Regions from separate parts of the Bacillus smithii genome, predicted to be linked through region 1. Evidence: predicted binding sites of a transcription regulator. Region 1 holds the regulator's gene; the other holds the start of a gene.
The links. Region 1 encodes CtsR, which represses protease genes until heat stress. Its sites were predicted from a motif close to ATGGTCAATAAAGGTCAAACA; they were not measured.
Positions count from the first base shown of each region.

Region 2: the regulator CtsR is predicted to act here: its motif matches at 1,669-1,689, upstream of clpP (ATP-dependent Clp endopeptidase proteolytic subunit ClpP).

Region 1 is NZ_CP012024.1:102,146-105,557, forward strand. It holds rRNA gene BSM4216_RS00480 (23S ribosomal RNA) at 1-1,088, shown strand, start outside; rRNA gene rrf (5S ribosomal RNA) at 1,165-1,280, shown strand; gene BSM4216_RS00490 (CtsR family transcriptional regulator) at 1,687-2,151, shown strand; gene mcsA (protein-arginine kinase activator protein McsA) at 2,168-2,722, shown strand; gene mcsB (protein-arginine kinase McsB) at 2,712-3,412, shown strand, end outside.
Region 2 is NZ_CP012024.1:506,744-510,155, reverse strand. It holds gene BSM4216_RS17200 (S-layer homology domain-containing protein) at 1-166, opposite strand, end outside; gene BSM4216_RS02435 (MOSC domain-containing protein) at 528-1,193, shown strand; tRNA gene BSM4216_RS02430 (tRNA-Arg) at 1,432-1,503, opposite strand; gene clpP (ATP-dependent Clp endopeptidase proteolytic subunit ClpP) at 1,767-2,360, shown strand; gene BSM4216_RS02420 (HPr family phosphocarrier protein) at 2,546-2,803, opposite strand; gene whiA (DNA-binding protein WhiA) at 2,924-3,412, opposite strand, start outside.

The DNA of each region.
Region 1 (3,412 bases):
AAGTATAGGGGCTGACGCCTGCCCGGTGCTGGAAGGTTAAGGGGAGCGCTTAAAGCTTTGCTTGAAGGTGCGAACCGAAGCCCCAGTAAACGGCGGCCGTAACTATAACGGTCCTAAGGTAGCGAAATTCCTTGTCAGGTAAGTTCTGACCCGCACGAAAGGCGTAACGATCTGGGCACTGTCTCAACGAGAGACTCGGTGAAATTATAGTACCTGTGAAGATGCAGGTTACCCGCGACAGGACGGAAAGACCCCGTGGAGCTTTACTGCAGCCTGATATTGAATTTTGGTACAGCTTGTACAGGATAGGTAGGAGCCTTGGAAACCGGAGCGCCAGCTTCGGTGGAGGCGCCGGTGGGATACTACCCTGGCTGTACTGAAATTCTAACCCGCACCCCTGATCGGGGTGGGAGACAGTGTCAGGTGGGCAGTTTGACTGGGGCGGTCGCCTCCTAAAAGGTAACGGAGGCGCCCAAAGGTTCCCTCAGAATGGTTGGAAATCATTCGCAGAGTGCAAAGGCAGAAGGGAGCTTGACTGCGAGACCTACAAGTCGAGCAGGGACGAAAGTCGGGCTTAGTGATCCGGTGGTTCCGTATGGAAGGGCCATCGCTCAACGGATAAAAGCTACCCCGGGGATAACAGGCTTATCTCCCCCAAGAGTCCACATCGACGGGGAGGTTTGGCACCTCGATGTCGGCTCATCGCATCCTGGGGCTGTAGTCGGTCCCAAGGGTTGGGCTGTTCGCCCATTAAAGCGGTACGCGAGCTGGGTTCAGAACGTCGTGAGACAGTTCGGTCCCTATCCGTCGCGGGCGCAGGAAATTTGAGAGGAGCTGTCCTTAGTACGAGAGGACCGGGATGGACGCACCGCTGGTGTACCAGTTGTCTCGCCAGAGGCATCGCTGGGTAGCTATGTGCGGAAGGGATAAGTGCTGAAAGCATCTAAGCATGAAGCCCCCCTCAAGATGAGATTTCCCATTTCTTCGGAAAGTAAGATCCCTGAAAGATGATCAGGTAGATAGGTCCGAGGTGGAAGCGTGGTGACACGTGGAGCTGACGGATACTAATCGATCGAGGACTTAACCAAAAGAAAGCGCGAAATCGGTGAAACTGCTTCTTCTATCTAGTTTTGAAGGAACAATCGTTCCGACAACTTCATACCGTCTGGTGGCGATGGCGAAGAGGTCACACCCGTTCCCATCCCGAACACGGAAGTTAAGCTCTTCAGCGCCGATGGTAGTGAGGGGATTCCCCTTGCGAGAGTAGGACGCTGCCAGGCAGAAAATCCCATTACAATCGTAATGGGTTTTTTTGTGCACCAAGAATGGGAGCAATTTATTTGCGTTAAATTTCATTGAAACGCCGTCTATCGGACAGGAGGGGCTAATCCCCTTTTTTCCTACTCGATTATCGAGCAAAATCTAGTATTTTTTAATTTGTTCTTTTCTTTTTGCGCCAAAAAAGAATAAAATGGCCGAGAATTGTTAACATTATTGATCGTAAGAATAAAATAATTGAAAAGAGAAATGTCGTGAAGGGATTCTTGGCTTTTGCGGCAAGTCGATTTGCAGCATTCATTTTTTTGTTATGAAAAAGCGGATCATACATACTTAAAAATTGCCAAACAAGAGTTATTTCCGTTATAATTAATGTCAAATATAGTCAAAGTCAGAAGAGGAGGAGGCTTGGTGAGAAACATATCGGACATTATTGAAAATTACTTAAAAAAAGTTTTAGAAATGAGCGAAAGTGAAATTGTAGAAATAAAAAGAAGTGAAATTGCCGATAAATTTCAATGTGTCCCTTCTCAAATTAATTATGTGATAAACACAAGATTTACGATTGAAAGAGGCTATTTAGTGGAAAGCAAAAGAGGCGGCGGTGGATATATACGCATCATGAAAGTTCAGACTCATGATCAATCCCACTTAATAGACCAGTTGATTTCCTTAGTCGGGAATCGAATTTCTCAAGCGAACGCCGAACAGATTGTATATAGATTAGTGGAAGAAGAGGTTATTTCCAAAAGGGAAGCCAAAATTATGATCAGTGTTATGGATCGCTCTGTTTTATATATTGATTTGCCGGAGCGGGACGAGTTAAGAGCGAGAATGCTTAAGGCGATGCTTTTAACTTTAAAATTCAAGTAATGGAGAGGTGAATATTGTGATATGCCAGGAATGTCATCTGCGCCCAGCCACTCTTCATTTCACAAAGATCATTAACGGAGAAAAAACAGAATTTCATTTGTGTGAGCATTGTGCAAAAGAAAAAGGGGAATTTTCTTTTTTTGGAGGAAGCCAAGGGTTTTCCATTAACAACCTTCTAGCGGGATTGTTTAACGTTGAGCCTGTTTTTCAAAAGGTAGATCAGAATCCTTTTGTTCAGCCGGATGAATTGCAATGCGACTATTGTCATATGACGTTTCAACAATTTGTGAATACAGGGAAATTTGGCTGTTCGCATTGTTACAAAACGTTTGCGGACCATATAGATTCTATATTAAAACGACTACATGGAGGAAATAATGCTCATCATGGCAAAATCCCTAAACGAAAAGGAGGAGCCCTGCACTTAAAAAAGAAAATTGCCCATTTGAAGCAGCAACTTCAGTCGTTAGTAGCTAAAGAGGAGTTTGAAAAAGCGGCGCAAGTCCGTGATGAAATTCGCTCTCTTGAAAGTCAAATCAATCAAGAGGGAGGAGAAAATCATGTCTCTTGAGAAATTTATTAATCATGCTGTAAGTTCTTGGATGAAAAACGAAGGCCCTCACTCTGACATCGTATTGAGTTCCCGAATCAGGCTGGCTCGGAATTTAGAAAATCATCAATTTCCTACCGTTTTTTCTGGCGATGAGGCGATGAAAGTCGTGCATGAAGTGGGAGAAGCTTTAAAAAGGTTTCCCGGGATGAATGAAAATCCTCTGGAATTGCTGTTAATGAATGAACTGCAGCCGCTTCAAAAAAGAGTGCTTGTAGAAAAGCATCTCATTAGTCCTCTTCTCGCAGAAGGTACCAATTACGGAGCTGTTTTTTTGTCAGAAAATGAAGATATCAGCATTATGGTGAACGAAGAAGATCATATTCGTATACAATGCCTGGCTTCTGGATTACAATTAAAGGAAACTTTAGTTAAAGCCAACCAAATTGATGATTTGATCGAAGAAAAAGTTCCATATGCTTTTGACGAAAAAATCGGCTATCTCACGAGTTGTCCCACAAATGTTGGCACCGGCCTTCGCGCATCCGTCATGGTTCATCTTCCGGCACTTGTCATGACTCAACAAATGAATCAGATCATTCCGGCAATTAATCAATTAGGGCTGGTCGTCCGAGGAATTTATGGTGAAGGAAGCCAATCAGTGGGGAATTTATTCCAAATCTCTAATCAGCTGACATTAGGGAAATCAGA
Region 2 (3,412 bases), 400 kb from region 1:
CAGTGACAACACCACGTTCTACTAATTTCTCAATATCCGAATAAGCGTATGAACTTTTCGGAACATCTCGAAAGTCTGTATTGGCTGCACTCGCCCCAACAGCAGGGATAGCACCCGTTAAAAAAGTCGCAAATGCCAAAGCACCTGCAAAATTCTTTTTCTTCAATTTATATGCCTCCTTAAATCCAGAAAAATCTCATTACTTTTATTATACAAAATCATCTTTCTTTCATGGTGATAAATTCCATTTAATCCTTTTTTCAATCGGACCATTGCCGCTATCTGTTTAAGTTCATCGATTGATAAAATTTCAGCAAGCTCCCTTTATGGTTATAACCTTTTCAGTTTTTTATGAGAATTGGTTTGGTTTTATCAAATAAAGCTCTCTTTATGTCTATTGCCCAAAAACGATAAAATGAATCAAAGGGATCCCGGCATCAAAACAAATCACCCTCTGGATTTTTTAATATTTCAAATGTTAAGATCATTTTAAAGAAAAATCTACAGAAAGCAGGGATATACGTCATATGAAGGATCGTAACATTGAAATCATCCACTTTGCTATAGGACTTCCCAAAACGATGCAATACGGCAATCAGAAGGAAATGAAAACCGGGATATACAAGAACAAAACAGAAGAAGCTTTTCTTACCAAAGAAGGTTTTCGCGGAGATGGAGTGGCCAACTTAAAATACCACGGAGGCCCCGACCGTGCCGTCTGTATCTATCCGTATGAACATTATCAGTTGTGGGAGAAAGAATTCGATACTTCATTGCCTCCTTCTGCGTTCGGAGAAAATCTTACCGTGGCCAACATGTTAGAGCAAGATGTTTGTATAGGGGATATTTATCAGTTGGGAGAAGCGGTCATACAAATCACGCAAGGGAGAATTCCATGCAGCACTATAACCAGAAGAACGAACATACAAGGTCTACTTAAGAGAATGGTAGAAACGGGCTATACCGGTTATCTCTGTCGGGTTCTAAAAGAAGGCACTGTCAGACACCATTCAAAGATCGAATTGATTCAACGCCATCCGCAACAAGTTTCCATCCTTTTTGCCAACGAAGTTTATTTCCACAGACAGAGAGACGCAGAAGGGATAAAAAAAGTATTAGAGGTTCAAGAATTAGCCAAATCATGGCGTGAATCGTTAAAAGAGCGCTTAAATAAATTGATTCCTTCCGTTTAGCCTGTTGTTCTACTCATGGTATACTTCGAAAATTCTGCGCCGATTTTTCAATATAGCGCTTATCGCCATTTTCGCTTTAGCGTAGCAACGGATTTTCTTCGTTTCATAGCGGTAAATTTTAGGTCGGTTGCGCATTACCATAGCGTGGTATTTTCAGAGGAAAAATAGCGAACATAAAAAAGTGCCCCTACGCATTTAATTAAGCGCAGGGGCACCGTAAACTTAACGTTTTTGAGGACGCCCTCGGCAGGAATCGAACCCACATTTCAAGAACCGGAATCTTGCGTGTTATCCGTTACACTACGAGGGCATATAATGAATCAGTACGGTTTTAAATTATAATGAAAAAACAATCATAATGCAAGAGTTTTATGGAAAAAACTTTGTCTTCAGGCGGGTTTTTAAAGTTTAAATTCGAACGGACATGGGTACAATGTTCGATGTGTACAAAAAAATTATTTTTTATAAGCTTTTATGTTTGACCTTTATTGACCTTCATTGTATGATTACATTACATAAGTTTCTCTTCGCTAGAAATTTTATGAAGAAATTTGAAAAAGGAGGAAAGTTGGTATGAACCTAATTCCTACAGTCATTGAACAAACAAACCGCGGGGAACGGGCGTACGATATTTACTCACGTTTGTTGAAAGACCGTATTATTATGTTGGGCAGCGCTATCGACGACACTGTCGCAAACTCTATTGTAGCTCAGCTTTTATTCCTTGAAGCAGAAAATCCGGAAAAAGACATCTCCATTTACATTAACAGTCCCGGCGGAAGCATTACAGCCGGAATGGCGATTTATGATACAATGCAATTTATTAAACCGGATGTCCAAACTATTTGTATCGGGATGGCCGCTTCCATGGGAGCATTCTTGCTTGCAGCAGGAACGAAAGGAAAACGTTATGCTCTTCCAAATGCCGAAGTGATGATCCATCAACCGCTTGGCGGCGCACAAGGTCAAGCAACCGAAATTGAAATTGCCGCTAAACGCATTTTGTTCTTAAAAGATAAATTAAACAAAATTTTATCAGAACGCACCGGCCAGCCGCTCGAAGTCATTGAAAAAGACACAGACCGCGACAACTTTATGACGGCTCAACGCGCCAAAGAATATGGCTTAATTGACCATATCATTAGCCGAAACGATATCAGCAAATAATTTCGTTTGCTCCCATCGAGCGGAGAATCGCCTCGTTCGATGGATTGTCTTTTCCTAACATCAGGAATAGAGAGAGTCCAGTGGTTAAGGCGGATAAGACGAATTTGGTTCGGTTCCCTCACCATCAAGCCCAGAAAGCCAAATATAACAGGCTGATACTTCATCAAAAGTATCAGCCTGTTTTGTTAATCTTCATTTTCAAGAAATTCCGTTAACGCTTCCAATGCTTTGTCTTCATCATGACCATCAGCGATTAACCGGATCTTCGTACCTGTTCCGACTGCCAAACTCATAATTCCCATGATGCTTTTGGCATTCACTCTTTTTTCGTCTTTTTCTACATAAATTTCCGATGAAAACCGGTTTGCCTCTTGTACAAATAAAGCAGCAGGCCGTGATTGCAATCCCGTTTTCAGCTTAACTTCCACCATCTTTTGAATCATTTTCCACAACCCCTTTTTTTATGATTCAACTGCGGCCCTTAGCCACCCGTGTCATCACACATCGGTTGGCTAAGGAGCCGCAAACATTTTGCTCGGTTTTGCCAGCCGCACCGGCTTTTTTCATGCTTGATGTTTTTTCGTAATGGTTTCGCCGGCCCGCAATTTTTCAGCGATCTCATCAATTTTTCTTAGGCGGTGATTAATGCCGGATTTACTGATTTTCCCTCCGGATACCAATTCACCTAACTCTTTCAACGTTACATCTTGGTGTTCCACTCGAAGCTCAGCGATTTCTCTTAATTTTTCCGGTAAAATGTCCAATCCAACGGTTTCTTGGATATAACGAATGTTCTCCACTTGCCTTAGCGCTGCGCCAATCGTCTTATTTAAATTCGCTGTTTCACAGTTGACAAGACGATTCACCGAGTTGCGCATATCGCGCATAATGCGGACATCTTCAAAGCGGAGCAACGCTTGATGGGCGCCGACAATATTGAGAAATTCAGCAATTTTCTCGGCTTCCTTTAAATAGGTGATATATCCTTTTTTTCTTTCCAGCGTTTTGCTGTTGAGATAAAAGGTGTTCATTACTTCACACAATGAATCATT